3 regions of the Halopseudomonas salegens genome follow, and region 2 is predicted to be linked to each of the others. Evidence: predicted binding sites of a transcription regulator. Region 2 holds the regulator's gene; each other region holds the start of a gene.
What was found. The regulator FliA, encoded in region 2, starts transcription of late flagellar genes. The targets are predictions, from matches to a motif close to CTAAAGTTTNNNNNNNNNNNGCCGNTAA.
Positions count from the first base shown of each region.

Region 1 (9,717 bases), 940 kb from region 2:
TGGCTTCGGCCGCCTCACGGTTATAAACCGCAAAGGTGCCCAGCACCTGACCGTCTTCGTTCTTGATCGGGGAAGACCAGCAGGCACGAATGCCACCGACACGCGCCAGCTCCTGAAAGTCCTGCCAAAGGGGGTCGTTGAGAATGTCACTGACATAGACAGCTTCGCCCCGGGCGACTGCCGTACCGCAGGACCCCTTGCCTTCACCCGGTGTCACGCCATTCAGCATCCGGGTGTAGGCGGCCGGCAAACTGGGACCGGCCAGCGTACGAAAGGTACCCTCGACCGGGTCAATCAGCAGGACTGAAGCCATATGCCCCGGCCGCAAGGATTCCCATTCCAGAGCCAGCCGCTCCAGCAATTCTGCGAGTGGAGCGCGGCCAAGCAGCCCATCAAACAGCTTCATTCGCGTGCGCTGTACCAACTGCTCGTCAGCCGGTAGCACGCCCTGATCAACCAATGCATCAAGGCTGGTCGGTCCGGACATTCGACGAAGCAAGGCTTTCAACATGCGCAAATCAAGCCGTCAGCAAGTGATACGAACAGCATAGCAGCTCAACCGAATACCGCGATGGTTTGTCGGCTGATAGCTATCAATGCGCCATCTTCACGCCAGATCATCGCAGCGGTATGACCATAACCGTCCCGGGCATGCTCGATATCCGCCTTGTACAGCAGCCAATCGGTGTTACCCAGCGCTGGCACCGGCTGTACAAACTCGATGGTCCAGGTCAAAGAGCTGGCCGGAGCGCGCTGTTTCAGCAGGGGCAGTACGGCCGGCGGCCAGACATCGACCAGCCCCAGCAGATGGGCTTCATGCAGTTCACCCTCATCAGTCTTGAAGCGCATCCAGCCACCATGCTCGCGAGCCTGGCTATTGCTGAACGGCATGCCGCCAAAAGCCAGCCGAATATCAAAATGCTTGAGAAACTCAGGGGTAACGTCTTTGATATACGGCATCTGCTGGCAGTCGTCGGGGGCCTTGGCAGCAGGTGCCGGTGCGGCGGCTACATCAACCTGTGAGTTGCGCCCAGCGCCGAAACTCCCCTGAACAATACAAGCCACCTCGCCATTCTGTTTCGCCATTCCCAGCATCTGACTGACTGCCTTGCCCTGGCGCAGGATCTGGCTCTCTATCTGCAAGGGTTCACCGGGCTGGGCAGGGCCGACAAAAGTAATTGCCAGCGAACGAACCGGCCGCTCTGCTCCTGCCATGCGCCGCATGGCATCATAGATCAGAGCAACGACCAGGCCGCCATAACCGGCACGACCCTGGGCCCAATCGTCGGGGATTACAACAGTGTTATCGGCACTGTCTTCAAGCGCGGCAAGCAATTGGGCAAACGTCATCGGACTGTCCTGTGGCATTTTCAATGATCATAAGGCAAGCGAGATAACGGCTGAATGCGTGAGCGCCATCATTGCTGCAGCGAATGAGGCGTAATTGACGGCCCGGCGAGACGCAAACCGCTGAGCCAGCCCAACGCATACCATGACGCTGGCAATTCAGGCCAGTCATCCTCGCCCAGATCAGCGAGCTCGTAACCAGCCTCGCCGGCACGGGCCAACAGGCGCTCTTGCCACCAGCCAAGATAGCCGCCGTGCCCTGGTTGCAGCCGATTGGCCATGGGGCCCCGCAAACGCAATGGCAAGGATTCGAACAGGCGCTGATCGATGGCGGCAAAAATCCGCTTTTCGTTATCCAGATAGGCACTGGCAGCAGCAACGGGTATATCCAGCAGACGACCCAGATGATGAAGCTGCTCGGCATAATCGTAATGGGTCTTCCAGGGGGTAATGCGCTGTTCCCAATCCAGTTGCAAGCGGGCAATGGCTTCCAGCAATGTGCAGGGGGCTGCACTGGGCGCATCGACCAGTACAGCAAGCCAACGCCGCTGAATCAATGGCAAGGGTTGCAGCAGAATCAGCAGCTCTGCATTGCTGCTCCCCGGCTCCGGTCGCCATTGACTGACTTCGTGCGCAGCGACGTGCGGCAAGCGGGCGCAACGAGCAGCCCAACTGGCCGGACGAAGCTGGTCCCAAAGCACTTGGGCCCGATGACCGGCCTGATCCACGCGGTCACGCAACCAGCGCTCCATCAGCCAGCGTCGCCGGGATTTATACTTGCTCATCCGTTCGTCCCGTTACTCTCGCCTTGATTCCCTGCACCACGCCGAGACCATCTTCACGCAAGGCCTTGCGATCAGTCAGTGGTACTACACGGCAGAGATCAAGGGTGAAATGCCCCAGCCGGGCGCTGTAAAGCCCGACACCAATGCCCTGCCCGACCCGTGCGGCCAGTTTTTCCAGCATGCCCGCGAGCAGGCTGTCACTCAGAGCGCCAATCGCCAGTTCACTGCTGCCGGCCAAAGCAATATTGCGCAGCACATGAGCCAGAAGACGCCAACGATTCAGTTGCCCCGCCGGCAAGCCAAACAGGAGCGCCAGGCGTTGCACCAGTCGCACGTTGCGCCAGACCACCAGCAGCAAATCCACTGCCACCCAGGGACTGGTAGCCACCAGAACCCCGGTACCGCTGGCCTCACGGCGAATCAATTGGCGAGCCTGTTGATCCAGCGAAGAGTAGAACAACTGATTCAGCCTGCCCTGGATTTCGGCGGCACTGTGCGCGGCATCCAGACCATCCAGCGCCTGCTCCAGTTGCATTTGCAGGGCTGTTCCCTGATACAGCTGGCGGACCCCCGCCAGCCACTCTGCCGGCATATGGTCCTGCTCTGCAGCCAGCGCCTGGTCCATTTGTTCACGCAATTGCTGCAAGCGGGTCATACGTAAGCGCTGGCGGTAAAGGTCTCGCCAGCTGAGCATGGCAACCACCAGAAAAAGAGCACCCAAGGCCCCCAGAGCAGCACCCAGCAGAGGTTGCCAATGCCAGGCCGCAATGGTCCAGTCAACCCATTGACCAACAGCCGCCAATGCCACCATCGCCAACAATAGACGCCACAAACGACTCGGCCAGGGGCTGAAAACGGCAGCATTGAGTTGCTCGGCATCGGCCAGCGGGGCTGTCGTAGAGGGTTGATCGGACCAGACCTCGGCTTCCAGTTCTTCAAGAATTTCGGTAGCCCGCCGGCTACTTTGCTTCTGCTCCCAGGTGTCCAGCACTGTGCTGCTGGCTGTCTTGTCTTCAGCACTCATCAGCGAGTCTCCCCGATTAACCAGGCCACCAATTGATCCATACGATAATTGGGAAAGATTTCATTGCGATGCAGGCCGGGAGGCGGCCGGAGCGGTGGCAGGCTGATCGGCTCAACCTGCAAATCCAGGGGCAAGTGTGCGGGAATTTCTGCCGGTCGATAGCGCAGCAGGCGTTGATCCTGCTGCCGTCCGGCGATCAGGGTATCGCCCTCTTGCCGAGTGGCACGCACGGCTGCCAACGGGAAACCCTTGATGGTAACGCCACCATGACGCACCGCCGTCAGGCTGTCGGTGAGGAGGTCTTCCAGGCATTGCTGAGCATCGCGTTGCTGCTCGGCAGTCAACTGATCAACCTTGGTGGCACAAAGCGCAAGGCGCCGAATGCGGGGTTTGAACAGGCGCTCGAACAGCGACCCCCTGCCGTACCGGAAACTGGCCAACAGGTCATCCAGCGCGCCTTGAACATCCGCCAGCGCTTGCGGGCCGGCTGCCAGAGGGCCGAGCATATCCACCAACAGAACTTGTTGATCCAGCCGGCTGAAATGCTGGTCGTAGAACCCTTTGACGATAAAGTCGCGATAATAATTGAAGCGTGCCTGACACTCGGCCCAGACACTGCCCGGCTCGGCATGGCTATGTTGATTCCCTGCCAGCAAGGGCACAAAGTCCAACATGACATCGGCAATGCCCCGCCCGGGCAATAAAAAGCGTCCAGGCTGATTGCGTGCCAGGCCAGCTTCGCGGCAGCGCTGCAAGAAGGCCGTCCACTCGCCCCGCAGGGCATGAAGGTCGACGCTATCAGTGCCTGCCTGTGGATCAATCGCCTGCAAGCGGGCAGCCAAGTCACCAATCAGGCTGGCGCGGGGCTCGGTTTTCACCCAGCTCGCCATTTGTTCGCACCACTGGCCATAGTCCATTTGCAGCAATGGCAAATCGAGTAGCCACTCACCGGGATAGTCGATCAGCTCCACCCGTTGCAACCGTTCACCCTGCACCGAGCCGAGCAAACCTCCTGGCGCGTAACGCAATTCCAGTTCAACGCGCGTCAGGTCAGTTGTCGATTCCGGCCAACGCGCTGGATCTCCACTCAGCGCCTGCAAAGCGTTCAAATAGGGAAAGGCATGCTCGGTACCCTCCCGCTGCCAGTGCACCGAGAGCAGACGATCAAAGGGAGAGCGTTGGCGTAAAAGACTTTTCGGGTGGTTTTCCAACTGGTTGAGCAGGCTGGTTATAAAGGTGGTTTTACCCGCCTGGCTGAGTCCAGTCACCCCAATCCGCAGGGGACGCTGCAACCAGGCACCGGCCTGTTGGCGGGCACTGGCAAGCAGGCGTGTCGGATTGCTGAGTCTGGCCATCTGGCTCTCCCGTGATTATTTAGCTGACTGCCGGTTTAGGGTACACTTGCAGGTCCATCTGATGGTAGCCAAGGTCCCAGTGTCGTGGAAATTTTCAAGGAATTCACCTTCGAGGCAGCCCACCGCTTGCCGAATGTCCCCGCCGGGCACAAATGCGGCCGTTTGCATGGCCATTCCTTTCAGGTGGCGATCCATATCAGTGGCCCGGTTGATCCGCATACCGGCTGGGTGCGCGATTTTGCCGATATCAAGGCGATCTTCAAACCGATCTATGATCAGCTCGACCACAACTACCTGAATGACTTGCCGGGGCTGGAAAACCCGACCAGTGAGGTGATTGCCCGCTGGATCTGGCACAAACTCAAGCCAGACCTACCGGAACTGAGCCAGATTACCCTGCGCGAGACCTGTACCTGCGGTTGTATTTATCGCGGGGAGTGATCCCAAACCACCACGCACATCTGGAAGGCGGCGTTGTCAGCCCCTTACCCCGGACCGTTAGATGCCAGGGATGGCATCTACGAGCTTACATGGACGTATTTACAGCGTGTCCGGGGTAAGGGGCTGACAATGCCGCCAGCGCATAATTCTGACTGAATTTCACACCGGATCATTAAAGCGCAGCAAATGCTCTGGCAGGTGCTGGATATAGTCATCCAGTTTTTCATCCGGCGGCATTTGCAGGTGAAAGCCCTGCTCCTGCAGATTGGCCAGCACCTGGTGGATATCCTCACGGGCCAGGGTGCGCGTTTCGGTGAGCACCAGATCCATACTGTGTTCGGCCCGGCCAAACAGCTGCATCAGCGCTTCGGGCAACTCGTCGAGTGGCTTGCTGCGCGGCACATACAGATACATGCCGGATTTCTTCCTGCTGCGGTAAATCGAGCACGGGACTTTCATGCGGATGCCTCGGCAAAGTTATTGGCCACTGCCAGTAATTCTGCGCCCATCAGCTCGCGCCGCCACCCCGTCAACTCATCCGGCAGGCTGTAGGGGCCCTGGGGGTAGCCGGTACGGATCAAGGCTTCGAGCACTTTTTTCTTGAGCATCAATTCCTGCGCCATACCCAGCCGCTCAGCATGACGCTGACCGACCTGACGCATCGCCTTGATCAACTTGTTGGCCGCTGGAGGCAGTGGCTCTTCAAGTCGCTCGGGGCACTCTTCACGCGGGCGCCGGGCGCCTTCGCGGATCAATTCGAGAATGGTATTGCCATGCTGACGCACGGTACGCGGGTGCATGTCCTCGATAGACGACAAGGCTGACAGGCTGTCCGGCTGGCGCTGGGCCAATGGGCACAGTGACTTTTCCCGTAACAGGCGGTTGCGCGCCTGATTGCGTTCGCGGGATTCACGCTCGCGCCACTCACAGAGCACTTGCAGTATGGCCAACTCGGCCGGCTTCAAGCGCCAGGCCTGCTTGATCTGCAGGTAGGCAGTTTCCGGGTCCTGAACCAGGTTGCTGGAAGCAACCTGGTCGGCGGCATCGGCCAGCAACCAGTCAGTCAGCCCGGCCGCCTCGATCCGCGGAGCCAGCACCTGATACAGCTCCGCCAGGTGCTGCGCATCGCCAGCCGCATAGGTGATCTGTGCTTTGGTCAGCGGGCGCTGCAACCAGTCGGAACGGGTTTCTTCCTTGGGCAGTTCGATATCCAGAATCTGCTGCACCAGACGCGAATAGCCCATGGAAAAGTCCATACCCAGATAGGCTGCGGCAATCTGAGTATCAAACAGCGGCGCTGGCACGGCGCCACAGAGATTGCGGAACACTTCCAGGTCTTCGCTGCAGGCATGCAGCACCTTGACGACTGACGGGTTGGTCAGCAGCTCGGCAAAGGGCCGCCAGTCATTTATTTCCAACGGATCAATCAGGAAACTGTGTTCGCCGTCACCGACCTGAATCAGGCCGGCAATCGGGAAAAAGGTTTCTGTACGGACGAATTCGGTATCCAGTGCCACATAGGGCAGCTGCTGCCAGTGGGCGCAGTAGGATGCCAGGGTGGCATCCTGATCGATCATCAGGGGTTCGGCCAAAGGGCTAGTCATATGATTTTCCTTCCATGCGCGGCGAGTATAACCGATCAAGCTGCAAAATGATTTGCACTGCCATTCAAGTTTGACCGACATCAACCGATAACCCCTTGAAAGCAGGCAGAATGAGCGCCTCAATTGCAGTCAATCCGCAGCAGGAGCCGGCATGGCGTTTCTTCAGAATATCCAACTGAAATACAAATTCTGGGCAGTCAACAGCGTTTTCTATCTGGTGACCCTGTTGTTGGTGCTGGTTGCTATCTGGGTGGAACAGCAGAATATACAGAGCACTCGCCAGTCCGTCGCCGAACAGTGGATTCAATCAGCTTCTCCAGCTGCGGGCATGCCGGGCCTGCGCTGGCTGGACAGCAATGTGGCCGGCGCGTCTCAAGCCGGAGCCAACCCACGCTGGCAAACCGGCCACAACAACCCCGCCCTGCTCGGCTACTGGGTGATGCGCGATGGTGAGAGCGTACGTGCGCTTGGCGTCGAGCGCCAGGGATTTACCGCCCTGCTGATCGAACGTGCCATAACCTATGGTATCGCGGTGTTTGTGTTGATGTGCGCCGTGTTGGCCACCTCACAACTGCTGATTTCATTCATTATCGGCCACATCACTGCGCTACGTGATGTCATGCTCAAGGTACAGACGACGGGTGACTTGTCGTTGCGTGCTTCAGTAGACTCGCGTGACGAAGTAGGCGCCATGGCCGGGGCCTTCAATGCCATGCAGGAAACCCAGCAACAGACTGTATCCGCCGTGCGCCAGGCCGCAGAACAACTGGATCGTGGCACCGCGCAACTGGCCACGCTGATGCAGCAGGTCAATAACGGCATGATCAGTCAGCAGGGCGAAACCGATATGGTGGCAGCTGCCGTCAACGAGATGAGCGCCACAGTACAGGATATTGCCGGCAATACCGGTACCACACGGGATCAATCGACCCAAGCTGATGAACTGGCAGGGCGCGGGCGTGATCAGGTAATCCGGGTCAGCAAAACCATTACCGGGCTGGCCAGCAGCATTGAGCGTTGTACCCAGCATATGGACAAGCTGACGGGGCACAGCAATGAAATCAGCGGTGTGGTCAACGTCATCAAGGGCATCGCCGAGCAGACCAACCTGTTGGCGCTGAATGCGGCTATTGAGGCCGCCCGCGCCGGCGAATCCGGCCGGGGCTTTGCCGTCGTCGCCGATGAAGTACGCGCCCTTGCACAACGTGTGCAAAGTTCAACCGACGAAATTCAGCGCATGATTGAAGCCCTGCAAGACGGCACACGCAACGCTGTCGGTGACATGCAGGCCAGCGCTGATCTGACCCATGAGTCAGTCGCCCAGGTCAATGATGCCGGCGGCTCACTGGAAGACATTGCCCTGGCAGTCAGCCAGATCAGCATCGGCAATCAGGAAATTGCCTCGGCGCTGGAGCAACAAACCCAGGCTGCCGACGCGATCACCCAGAGCGTGGTGCAGATTCGAGACGTGACCGAAAAAACCGTTCAACAGACCCGGCAAAGTGCGCAAACCAGTCAGGATCTGGCACAGCTGGCACACCAGTTGACCACCGCGGTCAGCAAGCTCAAGAGCTGAGAATAGAGATAATGCCTGGGCCGGGCGGCCAGACTGCCCAGATTCAATGGCCATCCATTGGATGAATGGCACAGACCCACGCACGCATAGCCTGCGTGGGCCCGGTAACCATCAGATACTCAGCTGTCCGACGCGCTCTGCAGCTGAATATAGTTCTGCAGGCCCATCTGACTGATCATTTCCAACTGGGTTTCCAGCCAGTCGATGTGCTCTTCTTCACTGTCCAGAATACGGCGGAAAAGCTCACGACTGGTGAAATCTTTCACGCTCTCACAGTAGATGATCGCTTCTTTCAGATCCTTGTGCGCGACCAGCTCCAGCTTGAGATCGCACTCGATCATTTCCTGCACATTCTCGCCAATCAGCAGCTTGTTCAGATCCTGAAGATTCGGCAGGCCTTCCAGAAACAGAATGCGTTCGATCAATTGATCAGCATGCTTCATTTCGTCGATGGATTCTTCGTATTCCTTGTCCGCCAGTACCTTTATGCCCCAGTCCTTGTACATGCGCGAATGCAGAAAATACTGGTTGATGGCGGTCAACTCGTTACCGAGAACCTTGTTGAGATGCTGAATGACTTTTTTGTCACCTTTCATGCGCGCTACCTCCTTCCGGGACTGATTCAACCCACAGGATAGCGCTTTTGAGCACGGATAGACATCCGCGCGGAGTAGTTACTGCTCAGGCAGGTTGCGCCAGAGCGGCTGCCAGAGCCATAAAGTCATTGTTGCGGGTTTCGCGAAGAATCGCCCGGGCCGTGCTGGCGCAGCGACCACACTGCTGACCTACTCCAAGCTCTTTGCCCAGTTGACGAACCGAGCTACACCCATCCTCCGCCGCACGGCGAATATCGCGGTCAGTAACACCGTGACACAGACATACATACATGGCGGCACCCCAGCAAGCCAAAGAACTTACTGATAATTATTATCATTATTGATCGGCTTTGCAACCCCTTTTTTCAACCAGCCGTACCTCATCATTCTGGAGACACAATTATCCGGGCTAACCGGCACATCGAATGTTCGCCCTCCCAGACGCACACTACCCGGGACCAGCCCGGGTAGTGTGCGACGTCTGCAATTGTTGGAGCCGAAACCCCATGGCACCTATTTGCGAATCAAGGCCAGAAAACCTCCGGCCACAACCGCAGCAGCACCGCCGATGATGAACCAAAGGGTTTCATCGGTGAAACGACCGGTTACCGCTTCGGTAACCTGATCGCCAAGTGATTGCGAAGACTGCCAGCCGAAGTAGAGCAGAAGCACTCCAACAACCAGCAACACCACACCAATCAATTGATTAGTAGACATGATTATTCTCCTCTGTCATGACCCCGGGTCAGCCTCCTGGGCGACGACCAACCAGCAGTGACACAACGAAGAGCACCAGGAAGACCAGAAACAGGATTTTTGCAATCCCGGTTGCTGTACCTGCTATACCGCCAAACCCGAGTACCCCCGCGATAATGGCGATGATCAAAAACGTAAGTGCCCAGCTAAGCATGGCAATTCTCCTTGTCTGACTGCAAGATGGCTTGCAGCACTTTTGAACAGGCTTGAACCTCTATGCAAACTCACGGGTT
Region 1 is NZ_LT629787.1:1,138,820-1,148,536, reverse strand. It holds gene BLU07_RS05115 (EAL domain-containing protein) at 1-511, opposite strand, end outside; gene BLU07_RS05110 (acyl-CoA thioesterase) at 556-1,350, opposite strand; gene BLU07_RS05105 (hypothetical protein) at 1,419-2,132, opposite strand; gene BLU07_RS05100 (TIGR01620 family protein) at 2,119-3,156, opposite strand; gene BLU07_RS05095 (YcjX family protein) at 3,156-4,511, opposite strand; gene queD (6-carboxytetrahydropterin synthase QueD) at 4,596-4,952, shown strand; gene BLU07_RS05085 (YcgL domain-containing protein) at 5,112-5,411, opposite strand; gene rnd (ribonuclease D) at 5,408-6,556, opposite strand; gene BLU07_RS05075 (methyl-accepting chemotaxis protein) at 6,708-8,132, shown strand; gene bfr (bacterioferritin) at 8,252-8,728, opposite strand; gene BLU07_RS05065 (bacterioferritin-associated ferredoxin) at 8,814-9,020, opposite strand; gene BLU07_RS05060 (DUF3185 family protein) at 9,242-9,445, opposite strand; gene BLU07_RS05055 (DUF1328 domain-containing protein) at 9,474-9,638, opposite strand.
Region 1: the regulator FliA is predicted to act here: its motif matches at 6,620-6,647, upstream of BLU07_RS05075 (methyl-accepting chemotaxis protein).

Region 2 (9,717 bases):
GCGCAACAGAGCACGATAAGCCAGAACGCCACGGGCAGAGGCGTCCAGTTGCGAAGGCACGACGCCAGCCAGGCTGGCATCCCTCAGCTTGGTATCAATCGGGATAAACGCTTGCCAGAGATGATTGCCATAATCCAGACGCAAGGTTCGCAAGGTGCTCACCGAAGCCTGGGTACGACGGTCAAACAGGGTGGGCACGATAGTGAAAGGCAAGGCCTGCTTGCGCGATCGATTGACCATATTCAGTGTATGAACCATGCGCTCCAGGCCCTTCAGGGCAAGAAACTCGGTTTGTACCGGAATCACCAGTTGCTCGCAGGCAGCAAGCGCGTTGATCATCGATACCCCCAGGAGAGGGGGACTGTCGATCAGCACAAAGTCAAAACGGTCCCACAATTGCGCCAACGCACGCGACAGCACCAGACCAAAACCACCCTGGCTCGCTGACTGGCGCTCCAGCGTAGCCAATGAGGTACTCGACGGCATCAGGCTGATGCGTTCATGCGAGGTGGCCAGCAACAAGGCTTCCGCCAGCCCGTCAGGTACCTGGCCCTGATGCTGAAACAGATTGAATACGCTGCTGGTCAGGCTGTCAGGATCATGCCCGAAATAGCTGGTCATCGAGCCATGCGGGTCCAGATCAACCACCAGCACACGCTGCCCCTGATCAGCCAGCAAGCCGGCCAGGGCGACAGCTGTCGTGGTTTTGCCCACCCCACCCTTCTGATTGGCTACTGCCCAGACTCTCATTACACCCCTCCGCGAGTCATGTGCCTTGCCTGCAGTGCAGGCACACAACGAAATTTTGACGCCTGACAGGATCAGACGCAGCTATACAGAATTAATTAGCAGAAGTCGTGCCAGTTTGCGACCTGGCTTCGCGCATTGAGTCGATAGGGTCCGCTTCGTTATCGAACGGGGTATGCCGCTGATCGGTAAAGCGTGACACCAGTAGCACCACCCGACGATTCGCGCGCCGACCGGCGGCGGTGGTGTTGTCTGCCACTGGCTTGTGCTCACCGTAGCCGACTGCAGCCAGCCGCTGGGGATCGACGCCACCATTGGTCAGCATACGCACGACACTGGCTGCCCTGGCCGCAGACAACTCCCAATTGGTCGGATACTGACGCGAATTGATGGGCAGATTATCGGTAAAGCCTTCCACATGAATCGGGTTCTGATACGGTGCCAGAATGTCGGCTATACGATCGATCAGAGTGAATGCAGCATCCAGCGGCAAAGCGTCCGCACTGGGGAAAAGCAGGCTTGAGTTGAGTTCAATTTCGATCCACAACTCATTGCCGCGCACCTCCAGATCGCCGGCGCTGATCAGATCACCGAAAGCCGAACGCAGCGACTGGGAGATATCTTCCAGTGCGTCCTGGCCCTCGCCATCACCACGACCACTGGCCGCAAATTCGCTGGAACTACTGATACCACGCGGCACTTCTTCTCCGATCTGGATCGGCTGGATGGATCGCTGCGGGGTATTGAACGCTCCCACCAGCGTATCCGACAAAACCTTGTACTTGCCTTCATTGACCGAAGAGATGGAATACATGACAACGAAAAAGGCAAACAGCAAGGTAATGAAGTCAGCATAGGAAACCAGCCAGCGTTCATGGTTCTCATGCTCGGGCTGCATTCGACGACGCATGGCCTACTCCAGGAAGCCCTCGAGCTTCATTTCGATGGCGCGTGGATTTTCGCCTTCGGCAATTGAGAGCAGCCCTTCCAGCAGCATTTCACGGTAGCGTGATTGCTGCATGACGACCGCCTTGAGCTTGTTGGCTACCGGCAGCAGAAACAGGTTGGCCAGAGCCACACCATAAATGGTCGCCACGAAAGCGACTGCAATCCCGCTACCCAGCGCTGACGGGTCAGCCAGATTGCCCATCACGTGAATCAGCCCCATCACCGCCCCGATAATACCGATGGTCGGCGAATATCCACCCATACTTTCGTAAACCTTGGCCGCCATCAGATCACGGCTTTCCTGGGTGATAATGTCCACTTCCAGGATGCTGCGCAAGGCCTCCGGTTCGTTACCATCCACCAACAGATGCAGCCCCTTGCGGACAAAGGGGTCCGGTTCCAGATCGGCCAGACTTTCCAGCCCGAGCAAGCCCTCCTTACGGGCCGTAGTACTCCATTCGATGATGCGCGCGATACCTTCCTGCAAACGCTGCTGGGGTGGCACAAAAATCCAGCGTGCGATGGTCAGCGCGCGTTTGAAGATGGGCAAAGGCGTCTGAATAAAGGAAGCACCCAGAGTCCCGCCGATAACAATAATCGCCGCCGGGCCATTGAGCAGAGCGCCGAGATGCCCACCCTCAAGATAATTGCCCCCAATAATGGCCACAAAAGCCAGAATGACGCCAATTATGCTGAGGATATCCATCAGCCCAGCTCCGCCAGATAACGGCCGATATCATCCAGACTGTAAATACCATCGGCCAGGTTGGCCTTGGCAATAGCCATCGGCATCCCGTAAATCACGCAACTGGCCTCATCCTGCGCCCAGATCTGACTGCCCGCCTGTTTGAGCATGCGCGCACCTTCACGACCATCAGCGCCCATACCGGTAAGGACGACCGCCAGCACCTTGTCCTGAAAGGCCTTGGCAGCCGAACCAAAAGTGACATCGACACACGGCTTGTAATTCAACCGTTCGTCACCCGGCAGTATGCGTACCGTACCACGACCATCCACCATCATCTGTTTGCCACCGGGTGCCAACAAGGCTGTTCCGACACGCAATATATCGCCGTCCTCGGCTTCCTTGACGCGAATCCTGCAAAGCTTGTCGAGACGCTCGGCAAAGGCCTTGGTAAAGGCTGCCGGCATATGCTGCACCAATAGCAGCGGGGCCGGAAAACTGGCCGGCAATTGCGTCAGTACTTTCTGCAGGGCCACCGGGCCACCGGTCGAGGTGCCAATGGCAACCAGCTTGTATTGGCGTTTGCGTGGTGGTGGGCTGCTGGCCTGCCGAGGCGCTGCCGGGGCGTCTCGGCGGGGGGCAGCGGGCTCATTCAGCGGCCTGCGCAAGCCTGCTGCTGGCGCCGGGGTGGCTGCTGTGCTGCGGCTGGGGCCACTCAGACCCAGCGAATGCCGGTTGGTCCGTGCCAGGGTATGTACCCGCTCACAAAGCAGCTGCCGTACCTTGTCCGGGTTGCGCGAAATGTCTTCAAAATTCTTTGGCAGGTAATCGGCTGCACCGGCTTCCAGCGCATCCAGGCTGACGCGGGCACCTTCGTAAGTCAATGAAGAGAACATCAGCACTGGCGTAGGGAAGCGCTGCATGATTTCCTTGACCGCAGTAATGCCGTCCATCACCGGCATTTCATAATCCATGGTGATAACGTCAGGCCGCAGTGACTGGACCTTTTCGATTGCTTCCTTGCCATTGGTGGCCGTGCCGACAACCTCAATCTGCACGTCACCGGCGAGAATTTCCGTTACCCGGCGGCGGAAGAATCCAGAGTCATCCACCACCAGCACCTTAACCGCCATACTGTCTCCCAATCACTATGCTGGGCTTGTGTAGCCCGCGCCCTGACAATCCCGATTTATTCCGGAGCAAACCTACCGGCGGGCACAGCAACGTCAGCCACGACGTGCATAGCGCTTGAGCAGGCCCGGAATATCCAGAATCAGGGCAATTCGTCCATCCCCGGTAATAGTTGCTCCAGCCATACCAGCCGTGCCATGGAGCATTCGACCCAGGGGTTTGATCACCACTTCTTCCTGACCTACCAGTTGATCAACCACAAAGCCGACCTTCTGTGTTCCCACGGACACTATTACCACACTGGCTGCCGAATTGTCCGAGGTATCTTCCACCCCTGGCAGCAACCAGCGCTTGAGGTAGAACAGCGGCAGTGTCTTGTCACGTACGATAATGACTTCCTGACCATCGACGACATTGGTGCGTGACAGATCCAGGCTGTATATCTCGTTGACATTGACCAACGGCAAGGCAAACGCCTGGTCAGCCAGCATGATCATCAGGGTCGGCATGATTGCCAGTGTCAAGGGTACCTTGATGGCAATCCGCGAGCCTTTGCCCTTGGTCGACTCGATATTGATGGTACCGTTGAGCTGGGAAATCTTGGTTTTGACCACATCCATACCGACGCCCCGGCCGGACACATCGGATATTTCCGTCTTGGTCGAGAAGCCCGGAGCCAGAATCAGATTGAAGCATTCATTCTCGCTCAGGCGCTCGGCGGCATCCTTGTCCATCATGCCCTTCTCAACCGCCTTGGCACGCAGCACATCCGCATCCATACCGCGACCATCGTCAGTGATGGTCAACAGAATCTGATCGCCTTCCTGTTCAGCGGCCAGCACCACTTTACCGGTGCGCGGCTTACCCGCCTGCTCACGCTCATCAGGCATTTCAATACCATGATCGACCGAGTTGCGCACAAGGTGGACCAAGGGATCAGCCAACGCCTCAACCAGGTTCTTGTCCAGATCGGTTTCTTCACCAATCAGTTCCAGGTTGATTTCCTTTTTCAGGTTGCGCGCCAGGTCCCGCACCACACGCGGGAAGCGGCCGAATACTTTCTTGATCGGCTGCATGCGCGTTTTCATCACCGAACTTTGCAAGTCGGCAGTGACCACATCCAGATTGCTGACCGCTTTGCTCAATTCTTCGTCATTATTGCTGTCACCCAGGCGCACCAGTCGATTACGCACCAGCACCAGCTCACCGACCATATTCATGATCTCATCCAGCCGCGCGGTATCCACGCGCACGGTGGCGTCAACCGGAGCCGGCTCATTTCCACCGTTACCCCCCGCCGACTTGGCGGCAGGCTTGGCAGCCGGTTTTTTCTCGGCAGCAGGTGACGCTGCTTTGGCTGCGGCTTTGGGGGCCGCCTTGGCAGGTGGCTCAGTTTTTTCCGCAGGCTTGGCGGCTGCAGGCGGCGGAGCTGCACCCGCTGGCGCACCTTCGACACCGGGGCCCTTGCCTTTGCCGTGCAATTGATCGAGCAAGGCTTCGAACTCATCATCACTGATGTCGTCTCCGGCCTTCTCACCTGCCGGGCTGCCCGCCGCCTCGGCGTCAGCTGCGACGCCCGGGGCCTTGCCGCTGCCGTGCAATTCATCCAGCAGCGCTTCGAATTCATCTTCGGAAATATCATCTCCGCTGCTCGCTGGAGCAGCTTCGGCAGCTTTCAGTGCCGGGGCCTTGCCTGGCCCGTGCAACTGATCCAGCAGCGCTTCGAATTCATCATCAGTGATTTCATCACTGTCAGCCGACCCCTCTGCCGCAGGCGCTTCCGGGGCATCAGTGGCAGTACTTCCACCGGGTTCATGCAAGGCATCCAGCAACTGCTCGAACTCGTCGTCAGTTATATCGCCTTCAGGCGTTGCGTCCGGGCTTGTGGGTGCCGTTTCCGGCTCGGCACTGGCGGGCGGTTCCGGCGCCGCATCCGCCGACTCAGGCTGAGCCAGTACTGCCAGTGCGGCCAGGAGTTCAGGATCAGCCGGGGTCGGCTCAGTACGTTCACGCACTTCATCGAACATGCTGTTGACGCTATCCAGCGCTTGCAACACCACATCCATGAGTTCCGAGGTGACCTGACGCTCGCCTTTTCGCAAAATATCAAAGACGTTCTCGGCAATATGGCAACAACCGACCAGAGCATCGAGCTGCAGGAATCCAGCACCACCTTTTACGGTATGGAAGCCGCGAAAGATAGCATTGAGCAAATCCGTATCGTCCGGACGATTTTCCAGTTCAACCAGTTGCTCGGACAACTGTTCGAGGATTTCACCCGCCTCGACCAGAAAGTCCTGGAGGATTTCCTCGTCCGCATCGAAACTCATGCACCTACTCCCCTAGAATCCAAGACTGGACAGAAGATCATCAACTTCATCCTGCCCTGACACAACGTCTTCTCTTTTATCGGCATGAATCTGCGGACCTTCACCCCCAGAGGAGGATTTTTTCTGTTCTTGTTGTTTTTCATCGTGCTGAATACCGGCCATACGGTCGACGTGACCGGCCATTCGTACCAGACTGACCAGGCTTTCTTCGACATCGTGAACAAGGGTCGTTACCCGCTTGATCACCTGACCGGTCAGGTCCTGGAAGTCCTGCGCCAGCATGATATCGTTGAGGTTGCTGCTGATCTGACTACTCGACTGTTCGGTTTGCTCGAGGAATTCACCCATGCGCCGGTACAAGTCCCGGAACTCATCAGCGGCCATCTCGCGCCGCTGCAGGCGCTGCCAGTCATTGCGTAAGGCAGCGGCCTGCTGCCCGAGATCGGTCGCCACCGGAAGGGTGTCATCAACCAGATCCATGGTTTTATTGGCCGCGCCCTCAGTCAGCTTGACGACATAATCGAGCCGGTCAGAGGCATCGCTGATCTTGGACACTTCACCGTCTGGCTCCTGCTCTCCCAGAGCATGACTGGTATCCAGCTGAAAATTCACGATGGCATTGTGCAGTGCGCGGGTCAGCTGACCAACCTCATGGTAGAGGCCGCGATCACGCGCCTGGTTGATGGCATGAACCACCATGATGGCTTCACCGAACTTGCCCTGTTCCAGGTACTCGACCAATTGGCGCGCGTTGTCCTTGAGTGAGTTTTCGAACTCCTGAGCGGTCGCCTGGCCGGGATCCTTACTTAACGCCATAACCTGTACCCCGGTGCTTGATTATTGTGCCTGTACGCGCTCAAAAATCTTTTCGATCTTCTCTTTCAGAGCCTGGGCGGTAAAGGGTTTGACCACATAGCCATTGACGCCAGCCTGAGCCGCTTCAATGATCTGGTCACGCTTGGCTTCGGCAGTCACCATCAACACGGGCAAGTGTTTGAGGCGCTCGTCGGCGCGAACTGCTCGCAACAGGTCGATACCGCTCATGCCGGGCATGTTCCAGTCGGTCACCAGAAAGTCGAAGTTGCCGCTTTGCAGCATGGGCAGCGCAGACGTACCGTCATCGGCTTCAGCGGTATTGGTAAACCCGAGGTCGCGCAACAGGTTCTTGATAATCCGCCTCATTGTCGAAAAATCATCAACAATGAGAATTTTCATGTTCTTGTCCAAGTCGACCTCCGTACAAACCAGGAATCCAGCGGCTCGGTGCCCCGCCTACCTAATGTTATTGGCCAAACAAGCCGGTTAATAATCCAGCCGTCAGTCTACCGGACTTGCTGCAGCAGCGCTGCCGATAGCGACGAAAATAATCCCTGCGCATTGGGCGCCAACAGAACCGGGTCAGTCTCCCTGCCAACCCGACAATCGCGCTCGCAAGCGAGCAGCCGATTGCGAGTGGAGCTGACTTACCCGGGATTCGCTGACCCCGAGCACGGCGCCAATCTCTTTCAGGTTGAGCTCTTCGTCGTAATACAGCGACAACAGCAGCCGTTCACGCTCTGGCAGACTATCGATAGCCTCGACCAGGGCGGCGCGAAAGCGATCGTCACGCAAGCCATCAAACGGACCTTCTTCACCAACCGACTCGGCCGGCATCCCCGCAGCCAGCAAATCATCAAAACTGAACAGGCGGCTGCCGGCAGTATCGTTGAGCATGGCGTAATAATCGTCAACGCTTACGTCTAATTCGGCCGCAACCTCATGATCTTTAGCGTCACGCCCCAATCGGGACTCGACCGCACGTATCGCTTCACTGACCATCCGCGAATTACGGTGCACCGAACGTGGCGCCCAATCCCCCTTGCGCACCTCATCCAGCATGGCGCCACGAATGCGAATGCCGGCGTAGGTTTCAAAACTGGCGCCCTTGCCATGGTCGAACTTGCGCGACGCTTCAAGCAAACCGATCATGCCGGCCTGGAGCAAATCATCGACCTGAACACTGGCCGGCAAACGGCCCAGCAAATGATAAGCGATACGCTTGACCAACGGAGCAAACTGCTCCACCAACTGATCCTGATAATTATTATTTTGCGCTCGCGTATACATGCTCACCCCGCCAGCCGATGCCATCATAAGCCTGATCCTGTCCGCTGCACCAAGCGCTCGACAAAAAACTCGAGATGCCCGCGCGGGTTAGCCGGCAGCGGCCAGCCATCCACTTTTTGCGCTATGCCACGAATGGCAATAGAGGCCTTGCTGCGCGGAAAGGCTTCGTAAACTGCCTTTTGCTTCTGTACCGCCTTGCGTACCGACTCGTCGTAAGGAACTGCGCCAACATACTGAAGTGCGACATCCAGAAAACGATCCGTTACCTTGGTCAGCTTAGCAAAAACTGAACGGCCTTCCTGCGGCGTATGCACCATATTTGCCAGAACACGGAAACGGGTCATGCCGTGATCCCGGTTGAGCAGCTTGATCAAGGCGTAGGCATCGGTAATCGAAGTCGGTTCGTCACAGACGACCACCAGCACTTCCTGGGCAGCGCGCACAAAGCTGACCACCGAATCGCTGATCCCGGCAGCGGTATCCACAATCAGCACGTCAATATTCTGGCCGATATCACTGAAGGCCTGGATCAGACCGGCATGCTCCTGCGGTTGCAGATTGACCATCCGCGCAGCGCCAGAAGCCGCCGGCACGATGCGTATACCGCCCGGACCATCTATCAGCACGTCACGCAGCTCACAGGTACCGTCAAGCACGTCCACCAGAGTGGCTTTGGGTTTCAGGCCAAGCAGTACATCCACGTTGGCAAGACCAAGGTCAGCGTCAAGCAAGACGACGCGTCGCCCCAGATCAGCCAACGCCAGACTCAGGTTGACCGACACGTTAGTCTTGCCGATGCCGCCCTTGCCACCAGTGACTGCGATAACCTGAACCGGATGATTGCTCGCCATCTCGCTGCTTACCTTAATCTGTATTGTTTTCAACCAGCACGCTGGCTATTTAGTATACCGGCAAAAACGTCGGCCATGGTGGCATCTGCCGGTGTTTCCTCACTGGCCAGGCTGACTGCACGACTGACCAGCTTATGGCCAACGGCCTTACTGATGTCATCCGGAATACGCTGGCCATCTGCCAGATAGGCTAACGGCAAACCGACCTCCATAGCCAGCCCGAGTCCCTCACCCAGTGTCGCTGCCTCATCGACCTTGGTCAGCACACAGCCAACCAGGTTGCAGCGTTTATAGCTGTGCCAGGCAGCCTTGAGCACACGATACTGGCTGGTGGCCGGCAGTACCAGCAGAGGTTGCACTCGGCGACCCTGTTGCGCCAGCTCATTCAGCTGGCTGCGCAGCTCCGGATCATCCCCATGCATACCCGCAGTATCCACCAGCACCAGACGCTTGTCGGCAAAATCCGCCAACACCTCGCTCAGGTTGTTCTGTTCATCCACCACCCGTACCGGCACATTGAGAATACGGCCCAGGGTACGCAGCTGTTCATGGGCACCAATACGATAGGTATCCATGGTAACCAGAGCCACGTGTTGACTGCCGTGTTTGAGCACATAGCGCGCGGCCAGTTTGCCCAGGGTGGTAGTCTTGCCGGCGCCGGTCGGCCCAACCAGAGCGATAACACCGCCCTTGTCCACCAGGTCGGCTTCTGCAACCGGCAGGCTGTGCGCCAGATGAGCCAGGAGCAAGCGCCAGGCCTGGCGCTGATCGGAGATATCGGCCACCTTGGTCATCAATTGCTGCGACAGCTCTGCCGGCAAACCCAACTGGGTCAGCTTGCGCCACAACCCCGCCTGCTTGGGCTGCTGCTGATTGATCTGCCCCCAGGCCATGCTGCCCAGCTGTACTTCAAGCAAGT
Region 2 is NZ_LT629787.1:2,079,007-2,088,723, forward strand. It holds gene BLU07_RS09365 (ParA family protein) at 1-750, opposite strand, end outside; gene motD (flagellar motor protein MotD) at 842-1,657, opposite strand; gene BLU07_RS09375 (flagellar motor protein) at 1,661-2,401, opposite strand; gene BLU07_RS09380 (protein-glutamate methylesterase/protein-glutamine glutaminase) at 2,401-3,513, opposite strand; gene BLU07_RS09385 (chemotaxis protein CheA) at 3,607-5,841, opposite strand; gene BLU07_RS09390 (protein phosphatase CheZ) at 5,854-6,657, opposite strand; gene BLU07_RS09395 (chemotaxis response regulator CheY) at 6,679-7,056, opposite strand; gene BLU07_RS09400 (RNA polymerase sigma factor FliA) at 7,240-7,971, opposite strand; gene fleN (flagellar synthesis regulator FleN) at 7,971-8,798, opposite strand; gene flhF (flagellar biosynthesis protein FlhF) at 8,828-9,717, opposite strand, start outside.

Region 3 (9,717 bases), 130 kb from region 2:
TGCGCATGATCGAGTGGGGTAAAAGAAATATCGGTCATGTGCGGCGTGTTCTCCGGCGAACTGGCCAGTACCCGCAGCGCAGGGAGTAGCGGTAGCAAAGCCATGGTTTGTAACAGCATGCGACGATTCATACTTGTGTCTTCCACAGGTTATCCGTTAAAAAGATACTCCAGTTTTGCGCGCATCCCAACGTCGGTTGGTATCAAAGCATTTCCCGCTGGCGGGCATCCCCCTTGCCCGGATAACAAAATAAAGGAGCCATGATGTCCAGTCGTTTTCCCTTTGCCGGTTTTCGGCAATTTTCCGCTTTGGCCATTTCGGCCTTGTTGTTGGCCCCACTGGCGCAGGCCGATTCCATCGCGCCACAGCGTTTCAGCCTGCTTGAACAGGCTATGCAGGCCCAGGTTGAAGAAGGGCACCTGGCCGGTATTGCCACGCTGGTCTATGAAGATGGCGAGGTTGTTCATCGTCAGCAACATGGCTACCAGGACATTGCCAGTGAAACGCCGCTGGCTGAAGACTCACTGTTCAAGATCTATTCATTGACCAAGCCAGTAACGGCGGTGGCGTTATTGATGTTGGTGGAAGAGGGCAAACTGAGCCTGGATGATCCGCTGGAGCAGCACTTGCCGCAATTCAAGGGTCTGCAGGTAGCCAAGTCGCTGGATGCTGATCCGGAGAACCTGCCAACGGTTCCGGCTACCCACGCGATAACGGTGCGTGAGCTGATGAACTATACCGCTGGCTTTACCTACGGTCGCTTCACCCAGTCTGCCGTGGATACCCTGTATGAGCAGGCCGGTCTGTTCAGCCGTGATATCACGCTGGAACAACTGGTAGATCGTGTCGCTGCCTTGCCCCTGCGGCATCAGCCCGGTACGCGCTGGCACTACAGCTTCTCGATCGACATCCAGGCCCGTCTGGTCGAAGTGCTCAGTGGGCAATCCTTTGACGACTATCTCCAGGAACGGGTGCTCGGCCCCCTGGGCATGCAGGATACCGCCTACTTTGTCAGTGCCGACAAGGCTGACCGACTGGCAACCAGTTATCATCCGACTGACGCCGGCCTGCAGCCGCTGCCGAAAGATGACTGGCTGAGCAAACCGAACCTGATCATGGGGGGGAGCGGCCTGGTCTCCAGCATGGATGATTATCTGCGCTTTGCCCGCATGCTGCTGAACGAGGGTGAGCTGGATGGTGTGCGTCTGCTCAAACCTGAAACAGTGCAAGCGATGCGTAGTCGCCAACTGCCGGAGGGGATTGACGGTCCAGAGTGGGCCCCGGGCAATACCTTTGGCCTGAATGTGGCCGTGGTTGACGAGTCCGAGCCGGCGGGCTATTTGCCTGAAGGCACTTTCTGGTGGTGGGGCATTGAAGGCCCCTGGGCCTGGATTGATCCCGACAATCAGCGAATTGTCATGGGCATGATGCAAAGTACTGACTTCCGCCACTCGCGAGTGGTGCACAATACGGTAAGTCATATCTTGTTCAAGCCTGCCGAGTAACCGACACCTTTCGAGGTTGTTAGCCGCTGGGTGAGCAGGATACGCACCGTTAGACTTTCAAATGATTGATATCAGTAAGGGATAACGCGCGTGGACTCAGTCACCCAGGCGGTATTGGGCGCCTCGATTTATGGCGCCATGATGGGACCCTGGCAAGGACGCAAGGCCTTGCTGTATGGCGCCGTATTGGGCACTTTGCCGGATATGGATGTGGTGTTGGATTATGGCGATGCCGTGGCCAACATGACTTTTCATCGTGGCTTCAGTCATTCTCTTTTTGTGCTTGGCGGTATCAGTGTTCTTCTCGCCTGGTGCATCCGGCGCTGGCGACCGCATCCCGGTTACAGCGGCCTGCGATTGTGGCTGGCCATCTGGCTGTTGTTGAGTACCCATGTGCTGCTGGATGCTTTTACCTCCTACGGGACACAGCTGTTCTGGCCGTTCAGCCCGCCGCCGGCGGCGATTTCCAGCATTTTCATCATAGATCCGCTGTATACCCTGCCTCTGCTGCTGGCAGTCGTCGTGGGTGCCATCTGGGGGTTGCAGCGTACCGGCATGCGCTGGCAATACGCGGCGCTGGCCCTGAGTACCTTGTATCTGGGCAGCACTTTGCTCGGCAAACAGATGGCTGATCAGCAATTGCTGGCGGCGATGCACCGTGATGGCATTCAGGCAGAGCACACCTTCAGTTCACCGACACCTTTCAATACGGTGCTCTGGCGTGTAGTGGCCGTTGACGGCGACGATTATTACGAGGGCGTTGTCAGTTGGCTGGATAAAAGCCCGCCCCGGCTTGAACGATTGCCACGCAACGCCACAGCCGGCCAGCAAGCATTGTCTGGTAGCCAGGCCCACGATCGTTTGCGCTGGTTTACCCGCGATACGTTGCGCTATGACCTGATTGATGGTTACTGGGTGGTGACTGACCTGCGCCTGGGGATGACTGGCTATCATCCGTTCCGGTTCCCCCTGGCACAGGTGACGGGTGATTCCGTTACCGTGATCGAGGCGCCGGAGCAATGGCCCACCCCTCCGGCGGATTTTTCCCAGTTGGGCATGCTCAGGCAGCGTGCATTGGACCCCGACTACCCGTTGTCATTGTATGACCTGGCCCAACCACTGACCCAGTCGATGGCCATGCCGCCAGGTCGCTGAACGCTGGATTGTGCTCAACGGCGGGCAACTTTTACCGCAGTCTGCGATAATAGACAGCTACCTTCACTCGCCGATCAGGAAAACCGCCATGCCGGGCACTGCTGCGCCTGTCACTGCCAAAGAACCCCGTTTCCTTGCCATGCTGGCGGCCTTGCTGGCAATTTTTACGGCCATTTTTTCCAGTAACCTGCCAACCCCGCTGTATGCCGTCTGGCAGGTACAAATGGGGTTTTCCGCAACCGCATTGACTGCAGTCTTTGCCGTGTATGTCTTTGGCGTGGTCAGCATGTTGCTGACGCTGGGCACCCTCTCCGACAAGATCGGCCGGCGGCAACTCCTGGTGCCGGGCATCCTGTTTATCACCGCCGGGGTGCTGGTGTTCTATTTTGCCCGTGACATCTACTGGCTGGGCACGGCACGGATTCTCACCGGAATCGGCACCGGTATTGTCACCGGCGCAGCGTCGGCCGCAGTGATTGAACTCGATCCGGACAATAACTGGACCCGGGCAGCCACCATGTCGGCGCTGTTCTTTACCATGGGAGCCTTTGCCGGCCCGACCCTGAGCTCACTGGCTCTGGCGTTTGACAGTGGCGCGAGTTCATGGCCCTTTCTGGTCACTTTGGGTCTGTGTGGGCTGACCCTGGTTCTGCTGTTAACTGCGCCCTGGCCCAAGGACATTGGTCGGCGGCAGAAGAACTTTCACTTTCGTGACTGGCGGCCGACGCCGGTCAAAGTACCGCGAGCCTTGCTGGGTGCCTTTGCCTTTTCGGCAGCGGGTATCTGTCTGGCCTGGTCGACCGGGAGCCTGTATGCCTCACTCGGGCCATCACTGGCACGGGAGCTGGTTGGCGTCAGTGATCGCGCCATGGCCGGTCTGTTTGCCGCCGCCTGGCAGCTGACCGCCGGCATCAGCCAGTTTGCCTGTCAAAGACAACCACTGGATCGTCTGATTCTGATCGGGCCGCCTCTTTTGATTGGCGGTTTGTTGTGTCTGGCGTTGGCGGTCATCAGTAGTTCACCGGTCATGTTTTCCATTGCGACCCTGGCTACAGCCATGGGGGCAGGGGCTACCGGGGTGGTGGCTTTGGCCGCGATCAGTCAGGTCGCACCAGCGGAGGAACGGGGCGGAATTATCTCGGCTTTCTATCTGATGGCTTACCTGACCATGGCGACCGTGGTTCTGGGGGTTGGTTTGGTCAGTGACCTGATTGGTTTTGGCAATACCGTCATCGGCTTTACTGCGCTGATTTCATTGGCTGCACTGACTCTGTTGCTGGTGGCAGTGAAAACCAGGCGGACCTCGATGTATTGACGCGCCAGAGCACATGAAGCGGGCTTTCGCGCATAGCGCGAACGGCCAGAGTTGGCCGTTTTGCTGGTCCGGGTCTCAGGCTGTTTCAGCCCGGTGAGCAGTGCACAACGTCAGCGTCTGCCAGTCGTTCGCCCGCAGCATTCTGCAACCAGCCGCGGGGTCGCCAGTGGAACAGCTCGGCACGAATCACGTAGCGTTGCCCGCCTTCAAAGGCTGGGTAATGGATGCGCAAATCACAGGTGTGTTGCTGTGAATCGCGAAGCCCCGGCTGCCCGCCGCCCGGTCGTTCAAAACGAAAGCGTACATCCAGGCGGTGAGCGCCGGCTGGGATGTCGTCAAAGCTCAACCCCCGCACCAGTTCGCCATTCAACCGATGGGCCCGCAGGTTATCCATCGGTTGAGTGCTGAAGGTAATACGTGCCTGGTTGTCAGCGATGGGTTCTTGGGGCGGGCGAGACGAAGCGCAGGCGACCAGACCTGCTGCCATCACGGTTACGACGATGGCGGGCCAGGCGGGCCAGCGCCTGGGGTGTTGGGTGTGGTGGACAATGACGGATGTGTTCACATTAGCCATACGCTGACTCCGGCTGAGCAAAAAAAATACTGGCACCTGGCCTCAAGTATTCCAACGCTTGGCCGTTAATAGAAGTAACGACAGGTTATGGCGTGTCACTGCAAGGCCTGTCGGGAGGGTGAAGGGATTTGATATTGAGCCAAGTGCTTGACATCACAGTAGAAAAATTATTTTCGCAAAAAATCCTAAAGCTTTCAGAGGGCACGCCGATAACTTGGTTGAACGCGAACTCGATGGGTGCCTGGGCAAAGCCCGCCCTGAGGTCGCTTGCTCAGGCAAACATTTAATAGGTCCTACGGAGGCATCACCATGTCCCTTACAGTAAATACTAACGTTGCATCTCTCAACGCACAGAACAACCTTGGTCGTAGCTCCAATGCGCTGCAAACCTCTCTGGAGCGTCTGTCATCCGGTTCGCGTATCAATAGCGCCAAAGACGATGCCGCCGGTTTGCAGATTTCCAACCGTCTGACCAGTCAGATCAATGGTCTGGGTGTTGCGGTACGTAACGCCAACGATGGTATCTCCATCTCCCAGACCGCTGAAGGTGCTCTGCAAGAGTCCACCAACATTCTGCAGCGTATGCGTGACCTGGCCCTGCAATCGGCCAACGGTTCAAACTCTGCGATTGAGCGCAAATCATTGAATCAGGAAGTCAACCAGCTGAAAGAAGAGCTGACCCGTATTTCTGATACCACTGCCTTTGGTGGCCGCAAACTGCTCGACGGCAGCTTTGGTTCAACCACCTTCCAGGTTGGTTCACAGGCTAACGAAACAATCGGTGTGACATTGACCGATGCCTCTACCGAAACACTGGGTTCCTTCCGTTCGCGTGATGACGGTAGCGTTACCGGGACTGCTGCTGTAGCTGCAGATCTCGCCACCGCGCAAGGTGCAAACGCCTTCTCCGCGGGTGTCGTTACCGTGAATGGCTCTGTTGGTTCAGGTACTATCGATGTCGTTGCAACTGACTCTGCCAGTGATGTTGCCAGCAAGGTCAACCAGATTTCCAGCGATACCGGTGTGACTGCGAGTGCAAAAAGCGCCATTTCTTTCGGTACTGACCTGGGTCTCGCATCTGGTGAAGCCGTCAGCTTCGACATTGGTACTGCCGGTGGTCAAAAAACCACCATTCAGATTGCTGGCTCCGGTGACGCAACCCAGGATCTGGAAGCTCTGCGTGATGCCATCAACGAAGACTCTGGCTCCAACGGCTTGTCGGCATCCATCAATAATGACAAGGAGTTGGTGGTCAGTGCGCGCAACGGCGACAGCATTGAAATCGACAACTTCAATGAAGATGCAAACGGTAGCACCAACGTTGAAACTCTGGCTATTCAGGTGCAATTGTCGGATGGTACTTTCGACACTGCCGTAACTCTGGATGGCACCAACGTAGCGGCCCAGGCCGTCGGCACGCTGACTTTTGATTCGACTGGTTCATTCAGCCTGACTGATGACGGTAGCGCGGATGTTGCCGAAATCACTGCAGCCGCAATCGGTTCGCGCGTCAATGTTGAATCGCTGGATATCCTGACCGTTGACGCAGCCCAGGATGCCATCTCAGTGATTGACGGGGCGATTTCAAGCATTGATAGCCAGCGCGCCCAGTTGGGTGCGGTGCAGAACCGCTTTGAATCGACTATCAGCAACCTGCAAAGCATTTCGGAAAACGTGTCTGCTGCTCGCAGCCGGACCCAGGACACCGACTTTGCCGCAGAAACTGCAGCTCTGACCAAGAACCAGATTCTGCAGCAGGCTGGTACTTCGATTCTGGCTCAGGCCAACCAGTTGCCCCAGGCCGTTCTTAGCCTCTTGGGCTAAGCTGGTAATAGGGGTTACACTGCGGGGAAGGGGCAACCTTTCCCCGCATTATCCTATCTGAGGTAAGTACCATGGATATTGGCGTACTCAAACCTTTCGAACTGAACCGCTCCGCCAGTAACGGGGTATCAGTCGAGGCAGGCAGCGGCCAGCAGGCCCTTGCCAAGTCAACCCAGGTCACGGCACCAGCGGCGACCCAGCCTGTAGCAGCACAAACCCGCGAAGCGGTGGAGCAGGTTCAGCCAGCTGAACGGATGGAGCCGGAGGAATTACAGACCGTGGTATCCGATATGCAGGATTTTGTGCAATCGGTACGGCGGGATATCAACTTTCAACTCGACGACACCAGTGGCCAGGTAGTGATCAATGTCACGGAAGCCGGCAGTGGTGATGTCATCCGTCAGATCCCTTCGGAAGAGGCATTGCGCCTGGCCGAGAGCCTGTCGGAAATTCGCAGTTTGTTATTCGAGGCAGAAGCCTGAGTTCAGCCCTTCTGTCAGCCGGTTTGCTGGCACGTAACTTGCCTGATGTAACCGGACACATTCATTCGGTACACGACCGTCAATAAACGGTCATGAGGGTAGGCATATGGCAATCGGTGGCGTTGGTGGAATCGGTTCCGGTCTTGACGTGAACAACATCGTCAAGTCACTGGTTGAGGCTGAGCGGGCACCCAAAAAGGCACAGCTTGACCGGCTGGAAAAAAAGACGACGACCAGTATTTCCGCGCTGGGCAGTTTCCGTAATGCAATTTCTACCTTTCAGACCGCACTCAATGAGTTGAACGACCCTGCCTTGTTCACCAAGCGCAGTGCCCGGTCCAGCGATACCAGCAGCTTCACCGCCACGGCGGATAAGACAGCTGCCTCCGGTAACTACAATATTCAGGTATTCAATCTGGCCCAAACCAGTCGTGTAGCGCTTGCCGGCCAGGATAATGCCAGTGATCCGGTGGGTACCGGGACGCTGTCTATCGGCGTTGGCAGCCAGACACTGGATATTGACGTGACTGCAGGTAACGACAGCCTGACGGCCATTCGTGACGCAATCAATACTCAGGGTAGCGAGATTGGCATCAGTGCGACTATCGTTACCGATCCCGGTGGCGCCGGCGGTTCACGTCTGGTATTAAGCTCCAATCAGGCCGGTACCGGCAATGACATCACTGTCACTGCCAGCACCGATGCTGGCGATACCGGTGATTTGAACGTGCTGGCTTTTACTCCACCCGCCACCACGGATTTTGTCGCCCCTCCCCAGGACCCCAATGATCCACGCGCGCCCCGAGTGATCAGTTATGCGCGGGATGCCAATATCGCCATTGACGGTATTACCGTCAGCAGCGCCAGTAATACCATTGATGAGGCCATTGAAGGGGTCAGCATTACCCTTAAAGCCGCCCAGTCAGCTGAAGACCAGACCAATGCCAGCACCATGAGTTTGGGCGTGAGTGAAGACCGCGCGGGTGTGCGATCGGCTCTGGAAAAGTTTGTTGAGGCTTACAACGCGTTAAGCGGCACCATGAGCGAGCTGACCAGCGTGACCCGGGTAGGCGGGGATGACGGCGAGCCCCTTGCAGCCCCCCTGGTTGGCGACGCCTCGGTGCGGTCCTTCAGCACTTCCATGCGCAACGCTATGGGGAGCGTGGTTGGTGATGGTGATTTGCGCATGCTGGCTGATCTCGGGATTGCCACCAAACGTGACGGAACTCTGGAAATCAACCAGACGCGGATGAATGACGCGCTGGATAATAATTTTGATCAGGTAGCGGGTCTCCTGACGGGTGATGATGGACTGTTGAAGCAGTTGAATACAGTTGCCGAGCCCTATACCCAGCGCGGTGGCGTGCTGGAAAGCCGCACCACAGCCTTGCAGAATACGCTGACTGGTGTGGATGATCAGCGCGAAAGCCTGACTCGCCGCATTGGTCAACTGGAAGCCCGCCTGTTGTCGCAATTCAACGCCATGGATTCGTTGGTCGCCCAGTTGAACCAGACCAGTGATTACCTTACCAACCAATTGTCCAACCTACCCGGTGTGGTCAGACAGGATAACCGTCGCTGATGAGCAATCCGATCGATACCTATAAAAAGGTCAATATTTCCCAGGAAGTATCCCAGTACCGCGCCGTACAGTTGTTGTTGGCCGGTGCCATTGAGCGCGTGCGTCTGGCTCGACATGCGCAGCAGATGGGTAATCCTGAGCGCCGGGGTGTTGCCGTCAGCAGTACTGTCAGTATTATTGGCGCCCTGCAAGGCTCGTTGGATAGGGAACTGGGCGGCGATATCGCGCAGAACCTGGATGCCTTGTATGACTATATGACCCGCAAGCTGGCGGGGGTCGCGCTGGATGACACCCCGCGCTCGCTGGATGAGGTGGAGGCCCTGTTGATGGAAATCAAAGAGGGCTGGGACGGGATTGAGCCCGAAGTTTCCTGAGTACCTTTCTGGTGCAGTGAGCCGAACTGCCAGTGGCCTGCGTAGAGACGGTTGCATGTAGTGGTTTTCGTGGTGAGGTTGTGTAGTCACAGCGGATGATTTTTTGTGTTTTCGGCTAAAGTTCTCCCGGCGCAGCCGATACAGTAAGCATGTATCACACAGCGCAGGAATTGGTCGTTATGAATGCCTACACCGCAATGAAGCAGTACCAGACCGTAAACGTGAACGCCCAGGTCAGTGAGGCAGATCCGCATCGGTTGATCCAGATGTTGATGGAAGGCGGTTTGCAGCGTATTGCGCAGGCCAAAGGTGCAATGCAATATGGCAATACCCCGCTGAAGGGCGAGTTGATTGGCAAGGCAGTGGCGATTGTCGGTGGTTTGCAAGACGCGCTGGACCTGAAGCAGGGCGGTGAAGTGGCGGCCAGTCTGAATGAGCTGTATCAGTTTATGCAGCAGCGTTTGTCGCAGGCCAATATGAACAATGACCCGGCATTGCTGGATGAAGTGGCAAACTTGCTGCGTGAAGTCAAAGAAGGCTGGGATGGTATTCGCCAGTCCTGAGGAGAGCTGTCATGGCTGTGGCCGTTAAACAGTTGGAAGATACCCATAAAGCGCTGATCAGTGCTGTACAGGCTGGTGACTGGGAGCAGGTGGCCGAGCTGGATATGCTCACACGCGATCTGGTAGCCGAAGCTGTCAGCCAGCCAAAACGCGATGATCAGGCCTTGGCCGACGCGCTGGATAGCCTGCTGGAAACCTACCGCGAAGTCATTGCCTTGTGTCAGGCGGTTCAGGGCAAACTGGCGGAAGAAATGCAGGGCCTGCAACGCAGCCAGCAGGGCGCCAAGGTGTATCAGTTGTTCGAATAAGCTGAATTGTGGTTGCAAAAGGCAGACTTCGGGTC
Region 3 is NZ_LT629787.1:2,213,706-2,223,422, reverse strand. It holds gene msrB (peptide-methionine (R)-S-oxide reductase MsrB) at 1-131, opposite strand, end outside; gene BLU07_RS10080 (serine hydrolase domain-containing protein) at 264-1,505, shown strand; gene BLU07_RS10075 (metal-dependent hydrolase) at 1,596-2,660, shown strand; gene BLU07_RS10070 (MFS transporter) at 2,749-3,975, shown strand; gene BLU07_RS10065 (PA0061/PA0062 family lipoprotein) at 4,061-4,549, opposite strand; gene BLU07_RS10060 (flagellin) at 4,859-6,373, shown strand; gene BLU07_RS10055 (flagellar protein FlaG) at 6,445-6,855, shown strand; gene fliD (flagellar filament capping protein FliD) at 6,962-8,437, shown strand; gene fliS (flagellar export chaperone FliS) at 8,437-8,811, shown strand; gene fliS (flagellar export chaperone FliS) at 8,991-9,374, shown strand; gene BLU07_RS10035 (flagellar protein FliT) at 9,386-9,682, shown strand.
Region 3: the regulator FliA is predicted to act here: its motif matches at 4,591-4,618, upstream of BLU07_RS10060 (flagellin).